2 regions of the Paenibacillus sp. J22P165 genome follow, and region 2 is predicted to be linked to the other one. Evidence: a T-box and tRNA genes for the amino acid it is inferred to sense, from the RefSeq annotation. Region 2 holds a T-box; the other holds one or more tRNA genes.

Region 1 (6,424 bases), on a different contig from region 2:
TGCGTACAGACATTGCTTCACTCACGACAGCCACTCCTTCTTAAAATAGTGCATTCTCTTTGCTCACTTTTCTAACAAATAAATTCGTAACTAGAACTAGTAGGAAGCCTACTACTGCTTGATACAAACCTGCTGCCGATGACATTCCGATATCCCCCATCGTTAAGAACGTTTGATACACATAGGTATCAATAACTTGTGTCGTCGGAAATAATGCACCCGCGTTTTTGGTTACTTGGAAGAACAAGCCGAAATCTGCATAGAAAATTCTACCTACCTGCAGGAGTGTCATCGTGATCATAACAGGCATGATAAGCGGAATCGTAATCCGTTTCACTTGCTGCCACTTATTCGCTCCGTCAATTAAAGCTGCCTCATAATACTCATGATCAATACCAATAATGGCCGCCATGTAGATGACCGTATAGTAACCAAGGTTTTTCCATGTATTCACGATCGGCAGGATAACTGTCCAATATTTCGGCTCTGTATACCAGTCAATCGGTTCAAAACCTAATTTAGGCAGGAGCACCGTATTCACGAAGCCATGCTCTGCTCCCAAGAAAGCGTACACTAGATAAGCAACACATACCATGGACAGAAAGAAAGGTAGAAACATCGTGCTTTGATGAAACTTAGATAGGAATTTACTACGCATCTCATTGAACATGATGGCCATCGCGACTGCTATCACTAAGTTCAATACGATAAACACCAGATTATAAGAGATCGTATTCCGAGTAATGACCCACGCAACCTCACTGGAGAATAAATACTTGAAGTTATCAAAGCCAACCCAAGGACTTCCTAATATCCCTTTCGTGTAATTCACGTTTTTGAAAGCGATCAGAACACCCGCCATTGGAATGTAGTTGTTAATGATTAATAATAATGCTGCTGGCGCCATCATTACGTAGAATATCCAATACTTGCGTACTGTCCATAGAAAGCTTACTTTGACGTGAGTTCGACGTTTTGTAGTACGTATAGGGGCTGCTTGCGCTGCCGTATTTGACGTATCGTTCATCTTCTATTATGCTCCCCTTTCCAATCCATCCGCTTGCCTCTCTGTTATAGGTTCATTGTAAAGCGTTTACTACTAAATCTCTATCTTCGGCGTGACCGAATCAGCACTTCTGTGACATTCGACGGAAACTGCCGATAGAGCTAGTATTTATGCAAAATAAAACACAAAAGCCGCCCATTTAGGCAGCTTTTTGTCAGTTATGTTTGATCCTTCTTTCAAGCCGCTTCAGCCCTGAAAGTTTTTCCGATACTCTTGCGGAGAAAGACCAGAATACTTCTTGAACATTTTCGCGAAAAAGGAAAAATGTGAATAGCCCGTTTGCTCCGCCACATAGCTGATCTTATCATTTGTTTCGGCTAACAGCTTCATCGCTTTCTCCATTCGAACCTTTAGGCTATACTCCGAAATGGAAAGTCCTGTTTCTTTTTTAAATAAACGTGATAGATAGGCCGGATTGAGATATACTGAGGCCGCCAATTCCTCTCTACTAAGCTCTTCTTCCATATGCTCATCAATATATTGGCATACCTTCGCTGTAACAGCCGATACGCCTTTCAGATGGCTATTCATATAGTCACAGCTTATTTGCGCGATGCGCACAGCCCAGTTCCTAAGCTGATTTAAAGAGCGTGTTGCATTGCTATAATCCTGCAAATCTTGATGAGGCAGCATATCATGAACCGTTAATCCTTTTTTGTGCAAAACATGATACACCACATGCAGCAGACCATAGTAGAAAGCCTCTACGGTTTCAGAGCCCACGTCATCCATCTTCTGCAGACGATCAATATTCTCTTGAATGCGAGCTACTAGTTCTGCCTTCTTTCCAGACTCTAATAACACGATCCAATCGGAAAAGGTTGGTGCTTGCGGCTTATTCAGATGCGGCTGATCCATCTCACTGACCATAAGGACACAATTGCTTTTCGTCACGTTGTTTCGCTCATTTTGAAATAGATCCGCAACCTTCGCCGTTAGTTTAAGCAAAGAACTTTCCTCACCTACATAACAGGACAAGCTGCACTGAAAATAGCGATGACACGCACTAATATAAGCCTCACATTTTGCTTTAATATCAGTTAACGATGGCTGACTTCCTTCAGCTACATATAGCAGAACTAAGGATGAGCCATTCTCCTGAATCACACAACCTGCCTGATCTACAATAATGATTTCAGCAGCAGCTTTTCGAATTGCATACTCCATGATCTCTTCGTCTCTCGCGTTGAGTTCTTCTTTCCAGTGCTCCACACTGATTAAGATAGGTAAAATAGTGCTGGTCATATCCAGCGGGATTTCATACATCTGGAAATGACGTGTTAACCGCTCCTCATTTGCTGGTATTTTCCCGCTTAGCAGCTCCTGCCAGAACTTCTCCACCAAAGTCGGAAGCTCATTGACCCAGTGACTATAATACATTTTATACGTTTCATGAAAATCCAAATGCTCCTGATCCTCTTTGATCTTCGCGATGGCGAGCTTCACAATGTCTTGCAGACGATCGTGATCCACCGGCTTTAACACATAATCAAAGCTCCCTAAACGAACAGCCTGCCTGGCATATTCGAAGTTCGCATGACCTGTCAGGAAAATTGTCTCTGTTTGCGGTGAATTCATTCGCACCCACTCTTGGAGCTGCAAACCATTGGCGCCAGGCATTTCTATATCCGAAATCATAATATCAATGCGATTCTGTGATAGGATCTCTTTCGCTTCACTTACATCCAATGCTTCAAAAATGTGACCAATCGGAAACGTTCCCCAGTCGATCCCCACCGTTATTCCTTTAACCGCAATCTTCTCATCGTCTACAACTAAAAGGTTATACATCTTTATCCATCCCTTCCACAACGGCGGTATGAAGCGGCAGCCTGATTTGCACCATAGCCCCTCTGTCCGGCTTATTCAGAAATCGCAGTGCAACTTTGTTTCCATAATTCATCTGCAACCGATGTCGCACATTCCAGATCCCTAGATGCTCATCACCTGATTGGTCCAAATACTGAGCGGAATTCAATTGCTGTAGCATTTCCGGTTGAAAGCCTTCCCCGTTATCACTAATTGAGAGGATGAAGAACTCCTCAGATGCTTCTGGATCCTGCTCAGCTTTCACTTGAATCACATAGGTTCCATACTTTTTTGTAAAACCATGAATCACTGCATTCTCTACAAATGGCTGGACAATGAGTGGCGGAATCGCATACTGACTGTATGTCTCGGGTAATTGGATGTCAAAAGTCAAATGATCCGGATAGCGCATTACCTGAATCTCCAAATAATTCCGAATATGATCGATTTCATCCTTCAGCGTCATCGTCGTTCGATTCGTACGCATAATAAAACGGAAATAATCCGCCAGATGCAAGGACATCTTTTGCACGGACTTCGTATCCTTTAACGCCGCGAGGTTATAAATAATATTTAAACTATTCATATAAAAATGGGGATTTATCTGCACCTGCAAATGCTTAAATTCCGCCTGCTGAACACGGATCTTCTCCTCATACACCGAGATCTTCAAATTCTCAATCTGATCCACCATGTTGTTAAATGTCGCGATCAGGAAGGCGAATTCCGTCGAGCTGCCTTCATGCAACCGTATCGATAATTCCCCTTGCGCAATCTTCCTCATCCCACGAATTAATTGCATCAATGGTTTGAAAAGGATGCGCTGGACATACAACAAATAAATTCCCAGAACGAAGGCTCCGCCTAATGGCAAAAAGTAAATCAACAGCTGCAAATACGGTAAATTCTTGAGCATATTTTTCTCAGCAATAATAAGCTCAAAATCCAAATCAGCATGTGTGGAGGCTTCGCGCACAATCAAAAACTGCTGATCGAGTTCCTTGTCTTTCACAATTTGAAAGCCTGAGTTTTTGGGCGCTATTTGATCGCTGATGTTTTGATATCTTTGCAAAGGGAAATAGGTGTTTGTTAACGTAGTCCCCTCTGGTGACACCACTGTAGTTCCTCCACCTTCGCCGGTATCCCATTTGCTAAGCGGCTCAACCATGCTGCTCATTTTAATAAGAATGCCGCCCGACAGTCCCGCCCCTAGATCCTTATTAATTTTCATCAAATAGTGATCACCATTCGAAGCTTTCATAATGAGCCAGTTGCCATTGGAACTATCATTTGGCCGGGTCTTCGTATTATCTACGATAAATTCCTTCACTGTCTGAACGCGATCATAGTAATACGTATTTTCTCTCGTTGACACCAACAGATCTCCCGTAGTAGCTGAAAATACAAAAAAGGTATTAACCAAGTTGTATATATCCAACTGTCGAGTTAACTTATTGAATAACCGTTGCTTCGCCAGCACATAATCATCCGATTCTAACGGGTACAAGTTCATATTGATTACATCAGGATCACTATATAGATGAAATAAATAATTATCGAATTCTTTGAGCGTATTATCCGTGTCCTCCACATATTGCTGCAGGAGCTTATTATAGTTTTGGGATATTTGATCTCTTACCACATTCATGGAGTACACATTATTAAAAGCTAAGAACAAAACCAATGGAGCTACCACCAGCGCAAACCCAATAAAAATTTTAAACCTTACTGAATTCACTATATTCAAAAGGATTTCCCGCCTCATCTGTCATTTAGGGTATGATCTATCATTGTATACATCCTTTTCCTATTTTACTATCCGTAAAACACATGTACATAGCATTATAGATACAATGTTTGGCCAGAGTCGTCTATCATAAAGCAAATACAAAAAAGCCCATGAAATCAAATGATTTCACAGGCTTCTTTTTCATTATACCGGCAAGAGGACTCGAACCTCCACCCTTTCGGACTCGATTTTGAGTCGAGCGCGTCTGCCATTCCGCCATGCCGGCATAAACTTGTAAAACAATGGTGCCGAAGACCAGACTTGAACTGGTACGGTAGTCACCTACCGCAGGATTTTAAGTCCTGTGCGTCTGCCGATTCCGCCACTCCGGCTAATAAGATTGTGGAGGCGCCACCCAGATTCGAACTGGGGGTAAAGCTTTTGCAGAGCTCTGCCTTACCACTTGGCTATGGCGCCTTAGTAATAATGGAGCGGAAGACGGGGATCGAACCCGCGACCCTCGCCTTGGCAAGGCGATGCTCTACCGCTGAGCCACTTCCGCATATAAAACTGGGGATCAAGGATTTGAACCTTGGCATGACGGAGTCAAAGTCCGTTGCCTTACCGCTTGGCTAATCCCCATTATGTTGCTTTGGTAATAATGGGCGGACGACGGGACTTGAACCCGCGAATGCCGGATCCACAAACCGGTGCGTTAACCCCTTCGCCACGACCGCCACAATATTAGGTTTCTTGCATTTTTGGCAGGGGCAGCAGGAATTGAACCCACACCAAAGGTTTTGGAGACCTTTGTTCTACCCTTAAACTATGCCCCTGCATAAAGAAATGGAGGCTGATGGATTCGAACCACCGAACTCGAAGAGAGCAGATTTACAGTCTGCCGTGTTTAGCCACTTCACTAAGCCTCCACAAAGCAATGGTGCCGTCGAGAGGACTTGAACCCCCAACCTACTGATTACAAGTCAGTTGCTCTACCAGTTGAGCTACAACGGCTTATTTAGTTAAAAATGGTGGCTTTGGACGGAATCGAACCGCCGACACGAGGATTTTCAGTCCTCTGCTCTACCGACTGAGCTACAAAGCCTTACTGCAATGAATGTGATAATGGCGGAGCTGACGGGATTCGAACCCGCGGTCTCCTGCGTGACAGGCAGGCATGTTAGGCCACTACACCACAGCTCCACATTCATTATTTGGTTGCGGGGGCAGGATTTGAACCTGCGGCCTTCGGGTTATGAGCCCGACGAGCTACCGGGCTGCTCCACCCCGCGTCATTAAGTATAAGTCACGTTTCCTATTAAATCAAGTCTTTCATTAGGAAAAATGATGGAGGCTGACGGGATCGAACCGCCGACCCTCTGCTTGTAAGGCAGATGCTCTCCCAGCTGAGCTAAGCCTCCATGGGAAGTAAAAATGGTGACCCGTAGGGGACTCGAACCCCTGTTACCTCCGTGAAAGGGAGGTGTCTTAACCACTTGACCAACGGGCCTTGCTAGAAAGATTATGGCGGAGAGAGAGGGATTCGAACCCTCGAGACGCTTGTGACGCCTACACGATTTCCAATCGTGCTCCTTCGGCCAGCTCGGACACCTCTCCATATGGCTCCCCGAACAGGACTCGAACCTGTGACAACTCGATTAACAGTCGAGTGCTCTACCAACTGAGCTATCAGGGAATAGGAACAATGAATCTTTCAAGGATTTATTCCTTGAAAACTAGATACGAAACTTCAACGTAAAGTTAGATTACTTAGGAATTTTGGTTAAGCCCTCGACCGATTAGTATTCGTCAGCTGCATA
Region 2 (6,424 bases):
ATCTCATGGGGAACTTACGAGAAGCTTATCAATCCAGTTTGGCGAACCGCGCGAATGATATCATGCGTGTGTTTACCGCGTTGACAACAATCTTCATGCCATTGACGTTTATTACCGGTGTGTTCGGGATGAATTTCGATAACATTCTTGGTCTGCATCTAACCGACCATGGGGATGAAATTGTGCTAGCCTTCATGGGTGTACTCGGCATTGCCATGTATATCCTCTTCCGTAAGAAAGAATGGTTATGACCCTTTCCGATTTAATAAGATGGTGACTTCAAACAGCACGTTGCTGAGAAGTCACCTTTTTTATATTTCACTTAGGCTAGTTTAATTTTGACAAACTTCCGTTTCCCTACTTGCAGAATATCACCATCTGCTGGCGTGATTTGTGCATGAATGTCGGTTAGCTTCTGTTCGTTGATTTTGACAGCGCCTTGCTCCACACTCCTTCTTGCTTCCCCATTCGACGCTTGCAGAGCTAGATGAACCAACAGCTTGATAATTGAGATCCGTCCTTCATCCAAATGCTCGGAACTTAGGTTAACCTCCTCAATTTCATCAGGTAAAGACCGTTTCTGAAAAACAGTGATGAAATGCTGTTCGGCTTCCTCAGCCGCTTGTTCTCCGTGATACATCCCCACATACAATTTGGCCAGCCTCAGCTTGGCATCTCTTGGATGGATTGTACCCGCAGCAAGACCTTGCCGCAGCTCTTCTAATTGCGAATTCGACAAGGCTGTCGTCAGCTCGAAATATTTGAGCATCAGTGTGTCCGGAATGGACATCGTTTTGCCGAAAATATCATTCGGTGACTCATCGATTCCGATGTAGTTGCGCAGGCTTTTGCTCATTTTCTGAACACCATCCAGCCCCTCAAGCAAAGGCATCAGAATCGCCACTTGACCTTCTTTGATCTCATAAGCACCTTGAAGCGTGCGGCCCATTAAGATGTTAAACGTCTGATCGGTTCCACCTAATTCGATGTCACTTTCCAAAGAAACTGAATCGTAACCTTGCATAAGCGGGTAGAAAAACTCGTGTACATGAATCGGCTGATTCGCCACATACCGTTTGGCAAAATCATCTCTTTCGAGCATGCGAGCAACAGTTACCTTTCCAGCTAGTCTTAGCACATCATCAAAACGAAGCTCACCTAACCAAGAAGAGTTGTAATGGAAAGTTGTTTTATTAAGATCCAACACTTTGGCTAACTGTGTTTGGTAGGTTTCTGCATTACGTTTGACATCTTCCTCTGAAAGCTGTTTACGCGTCTCTGATTTCCCCGTCGGATCTCCGATTCGTCCTGTAAAATCACCAATAATGAGCTGAACCTCATGGCCCAAATCTTGAAATTGACGGAGCTTCTGCAGGACAACGGTATGTCCGATATGAATATCGGGTGCTGATGGGTCTAAGCCAAGTTTAACTTTGAGGGGAATCCCTGTCACAACAGCCTTCATTATTTTCTGCTTTAGCGCTTCCTCGGGCACGATGTCTGCTGCGCCTCTTTGGAGAATACTTAATTGATGTTCCACTTGATGTTGTTGCTCTTCCGTAAGCTTATCCCATGAAACCATACGATCCCTCCGTTCAATTGGTAAAAAGAAAACAAAAAAGACAACCACCTCGTCCACAAAGGGACGAGAAGGTTGTCTCGCGGTACCACCCTAATTAAAGAGAGGGGTTCCACGCTTAACAGCATGTCACTTCTCTTTCACTTAGAAGAATAACGACAATAAAATTGCCGGGTGTAAGCTACTGATACTCGAATGAGTACGTTCCCTCCACCAACTCAGAACTGTAATTCGGAAAACATGCTTGCATCGGTTTGCACCTTCCACCGACTCTCTGCAGCAGCGGCATTTCTCCTACTTGGGGCATCGCCCGTGTTCGTCATCGCATTAACGGTTATTAGATTATTGACCATTTAATCATATCCGGTTAGTTCTTGTCAATACACCTCAACTAGCGGCTTGCGACGTAAATCTTTCCTTCTCCCTGCGAAAACGCAACCGAAGCAGACGCAGCCATTCATAGGCACGATCAAGCTCTTTTCCTTTCAGTTCATCCGTCCCCGTAAGGTTCTTTAGAACTGGTTTCAAATAGCGGTCACCTTCAGATTCATACGCATTCCACGCCTTAATTTGCTCTTCTTCAGGGATCGTAGCAAGCTCTGCCTCCACGAGTGGATCCATATCATAGCCTTCACGATCCAATTCTTCGACCCACAGCAGTAATTCTCTTCGCGGCATCGTTAAATTGGCTTGAAGATCGGCTAAGCTGCCGCCCCCAGCAACGATTTCAAGCAGTTTACGTTTACTGATTTCGCGATCTTGTTCGATTCGCAGCTTCTGTTCCCTCTGTGCGAGCAGCCAGCTTTCGAATTTCATCGTATCCACATAGTTGGCTACCCAATCCAGCGGGAAACCGTTGGTGCGTGTGCTTTCACCGATTAGATTAAGCAATTGCTCTGCGTACATAGCGGTTTTTTGCTCACCGAAACCAGGGATTTGCTGCAGCTCTTCCTTGGTCTGAGGCAAGAAGACCGAAATCATCCGTAGAACGCGGTTCGTTGCAAGAATATAGGGAGCTTTCTTCTCACGACTGGACTGTTCGCGGCGCCATGTACGCAAAGACTCGTACATCACATCATTCGGATTTTCCTCACAGTAATACGTTAGCATTTGGGTCATTCTCGCTTTGCCAGTAAGCCCGTTCGTCAGATCTAATTCTGTGTGAACTAATGGCCGGAAGCCGCTCCGAATCTTCTCGCGTAAGCCTTGACGAAACGCAAATAGCATTTCATCCCAGCTAATGCCTTGGAACCATTCATCCTGCTCCAGCTTACCAACGAAGTCAGGTTCACTCCAATACACGCTCCAAATCCCTTGCTCCTCGACAATTGAAACCTGCGCGGAGATCACTTGCTGATCCCCCGAATTCTTCTCCAACGTGTTCAAAAATACAATGTTCATCGCTTTCCATGCCTCCAGACGTTTTTATGAAATGAGTGTGAGAAAAACGAAAAAGCACCTCTACCGCCCACTAGGGCAGAAAAGGTGCTTCCCATTTTCAATATCCAAATCATACCATGTTTGTCAGTTAGGCGCAAGACTGTTTTGCCCGGCACCTTTTATCGGTTATAATGGGTGCATACTAGAAAGAGAATGGAGTGTCCTCATGTCTGATTATGACTTTTTATATGATCATCAAGAAGAAACAACAACACGATTTGTGTGTTTTGTTGGTAATGCCTTACACCGTTTTGACCTCGCTATCATGACGACTACCCGTTATTACGGGAAAAAGCTAGTTATCGATTTACAATCAGGACGCAGTGCTGTTATTGGGCCGGACGATTTGGACGAAGAAGGCTACCTCGAGCATGTGTTTAAGATCAACGAAGAACAAGCTCAAGAGCTTACCGAATTTTTATCCCAAATTATTGGATCCATACATTTCACGGATATTTAAGGGATTGGCGGGGGACACTGGAAAAAGCATAACCTGAAAAGGAGGCTTATCCATGCCTAAAAAGTCATCACAGAATAACCACGTAGAAGGATTAGGCTTCCTCTCAGAGGACCGCCTCGCCGCGTACACGGACCTCAAGACTGTAGAATCCCAACGGAACGATATGATTCCTGAGGAGTTCCCAGAAGGGGCCTACGGCACCAGCATGATGTCTGAGTCACTTGGGAAGAGCACCCCTTGGCGAGAAGATCAACGTCCGACTAACCGATTTGCTTATGAGAATCGCGAACTGCACGAAGGTATTACAAGGGACTATCCGGGAGCAGATGATGCGAACGGCGAGTCTACTGAGGGCTTGTCCTAAGAACAACGAAACGCCACGAGCACCCGTCAAAGGGATGTTCGTGGCGTTTTTGTTCAATTCTCTATTTGCCGAGCAGTTCCAAGTGTCTGCCGATATGATGACGAAGGCCTTCTGCGAAGGTATCTTCTTGATCAGCCAATGTTTGGAAGAATTCGTCCGCAAATGTGCGGCTTCCGTCTTCATTTTTCGCTTGAAGGAGCAGACCATACGTAATGTGCAGCAATTGACGCGCATTGTTCTCTTCCATGTAATCAGGCAGCTGAGCATCCGTTACATCACTAAGCAGAGCAATTGCGCTAATATCTGTCGTTACGTGGTAGTATGCTGTCGCCTCGACGAAGTGATCAAGTGCGTATTGGTGCATACGGCGATAAAGCGTAGGATTCACTTTCGCTACAACACGTACCGCTTCCAACCAGTTCGTGCCCGCTGTTTTGATGTGGAATAAGCCATTCGTGTATTGCCCAATCAACGGGAACACACTGAATTTATCACTGCCGGAATGGATGCTTAGCTTGTATTCAAAATGAACAGCAATCGCAGCATGACTAGCTAGCTCACGCTCAAATTGTGCGATGTCGCCAATGTAGTCGATCCCTTTTTGAAATTCACCGCAGAAACGTGGCGCCATGCTGAAAATGGTAACACCGCGGTCACGCAGCTCATTGGCTACCAAGTAATGTGCCTCAGGTGATGTCGGCGTCGCTGTTTCATCAATGGAAATCTCGAAATCAACCGCACGATCAAGTGTGACGATATACTTGCGGTAGATCGCTTCCATGAAATTAATCGCTGCATCATAGATCAGTACATCTTTTTTCAAGGCTTCAGCCGTGTAAGCAAGTGTGGCTCCTGGAACATTAGCTGCCGTTTGCAGGTAGCGTTCTTCATAGCGGCTGCGTAAGCTAGCTGGTAGTTGCTCGTATTTCGCTGCAATTTCTGTTTCAGACAACGATTCAATGGTATTGTCGATGTTTTCGGAGCAATCCAATGTCAACATCGTAAAGCCAAGACGCAACGCGTACTCGATGTCCGCTTCTTTCTTCAAGTGGTCGCCGTCAGCGCCGTATCCGTCTGTGTATCCTTCTTGCAGAACCGCATAAGCCGCTGCATCCAGAACATCCTCATAGGTGCGGCCAGTTAGAGCAAGCTCACGAATACTTTGTTGAGCAAGAACTGGACGAATATCTTTACCGCGAATCGTTTGGATATGACCAGGACTTGCAATACCAAGACGATCACCTAAGCCCATTGTTGCTACTTGTGTACCGAAGGCTTGTGGAGCTGTGTAAGGTAAAAACTGATTGATTACCAGTCGGTTTGCATGTGTTAATGGTGCTACTTTTCCGCCTTCTACAACTTCACCTTGCAATTGGTCGAACAATTCTCCGGAGCCTACGACGATTAGCTGCTTGCCTTCTGTTGTGCGTACCATCAGCAATGTTGTATCTCCCACTTGCGTTAAGGAAGAAGCATACACTTTAATTACCTCAGATGAGAACTCGTTTACTTTTCCTGCGCGTACTGCCTCTATAAGTGCGTTCACGTTTAATTTCCTCCTAATTTTGCAAGCGTTTGCTAATCATTCTATAGCTTCATTTTATCGCAAGTAAGGAGCGTTTTCTCATCATCTATTCCTATTTTTAGCGAAAACTATTCATATTTTTCACTAATTTCATGCTATACTTCAGTTACCTCATTTCCAAATAAGGAGCATACTCATATGTCACGTACCGTCACCTTCGGCAATGAAGATGAAGGCCCCTTTTACATTCAACATATTCATCGTTCCGGTCCCTTCGAGAGAACTCAGCACATGCATGAAATGTATGAGCTGTATTATTTATACGAAGGTGAACGTATGTATTTTATCCGGGATAGATCGTATCTCATTCTTCCGGGAGATTTGGTTCTCATCAATCGTCGTGAACTTCATGCCACTTCCGATTCAGATCGATTAGGACATGCAAGGGTCGTCATCAACTTTAGTGACAGCCTTTTGGAAGGTAAAAAAGATGAAGCTCCCTTTCTACTCGACGCCTTCACACATGCTACGCCAGTACTGCGGTTAGATTTGCTTACTCGGCGGCTCGTAGAAGACATTCTCGGTAAACTGCTTTATGAAGCGAAGGAGCCACATATTGGGCAATCCTTTGCCATTACGCACTATCTGATTGAACTGCTTCTATTCACGGCACGTTTCGTTCGTGTACACCCAGTTACTTCACCGGAACATGTTTCGCCTTTACATCGAAAAATATCCACCATCGTCCGATATATCAATGACCATTCTGCTGAATCGGTGCGATTGGAGGAGCTTGCTGAGCAGTTTGAAATCAGCCCTGCTTATTTAAGCCGGATGTTCAAAGAAATCACCGGATTCTCACTTGTTGAATATGTGAATCTCGTGCGCGTACAGGAAGCTCAGAGACTTCTGGCCACGACGAGGCTAAAAGTCATCGTGATTGCTGAGCAAGTAGGCTTCGGCTCCCTCGTGCAATTTGGGCGTGTATTCCGCCAAATGACGAAAATGACACCGCTTCGTTATCGGCAGTCGGCTAGTGCAATAGTTAGGTAGAAC

Evidence for each region. The T-box of region 2 lies ahead of tyrS (tyrosine--tRNA ligase). A T-box ahead of a tRNA ligase gene usually reads a tRNA of that ligase, here a tRNA-Tyr.
Region 1: it encodes a tRNA-Tyr, which carries the amino acid that the T-box ahead of tyrS (tyrosine--tRNA ligase) is inferred to sense. The anticodon was not compared.

The regions. Positions count from the first base shown of each region.
Region 1 covers NZ_JCAUAP010000014.1:156,062-162,485, forward strand. Annotated here, with positions in the region: gene AC58QM_RS29610 (carbohydrate ABC transporter permease) at 1-25, opposite strand, end outside; gene AC58QM_RS29615 (ABC transporter permease) at 41-1,027, opposite strand; gene AC58QM_RS29620 (response regulator) at 1,253-2,857, opposite strand; gene AC58QM_RS29625 (sensor histidine kinase) at 2,850-4,559, opposite strand; tRNA gene AC58QM_RS29630 (tRNA-Leu) at 4,812-4,890, opposite strand; tRNA gene AC58QM_RS29635 (tRNA-Leu) at 4,908-4,996, opposite strand; tRNA gene AC58QM_RS29640 (tRNA-Cys) at 5,008-5,081, opposite strand; tRNA gene AC58QM_RS29645 (tRNA-Gly) at 5,092-5,166, opposite strand; tRNA gene AC58QM_RS29650 (tRNA-Gln) at 5,175-5,246, opposite strand; tRNA gene AC58QM_RS29655 (tRNA-His) at 5,269-5,341, opposite strand; tRNA gene AC58QM_RS29660 (tRNA-Trp) at 5,367-5,440, opposite strand; tRNA gene AC58QM_RS29665 (tRNA-Tyr) at 5,452-5,533, opposite strand; tRNA gene AC58QM_RS29670 (tRNA-Thr) at 5,543-5,618, opposite strand; tRNA gene AC58QM_RS29675 (tRNA-Phe) at 5,634-5,709, opposite strand; tRNA gene AC58QM_RS29680 (tRNA-Asp) at 5,731-5,807, opposite strand; tRNA gene AC58QM_RS29685 (tRNA-Met) at 5,820-5,896, opposite strand; tRNA gene AC58QM_RS29690 (tRNA-Val) at 5,953-6,025, opposite strand; tRNA gene AC58QM_RS29695 (tRNA-Glu) at 6,040-6,114, opposite strand; tRNA gene AC58QM_RS29700 (tRNA-Ser) at 6,130-6,221, opposite strand; tRNA gene AC58QM_RS29705 (tRNA-Asn) at 6,225-6,300, opposite strand.
Region 2 covers NZ_JCAUAP010000001.1:626,321-632,744, reverse strand. Annotated here, with positions in the region: gene corA (magnesium/cobalt transporter CorA) at 1-251, shown strand, start outside; gene tyrS (tyrosine--tRNA ligase) at 323-1,582, opposite strand; T-box leader at 1,639-1,911, opposite strand; gene AC58QM_RS02820 (HRDC domain-containing protein) at 1,967-2,980, opposite strand; gene AC58QM_RS02815 (DUF3055 domain-containing protein) at 3,186-3,479, shown strand; gene AC58QM_RS02810 (hypothetical protein) at 3,532-3,843, shown strand; gene AC58QM_RS02805 (tagaturonate epimerase family protein) at 3,905-5,389, opposite strand; gene AC58QM_RS02800 (AraC family transcriptional regulator) at 5,567-6,421, shown strand.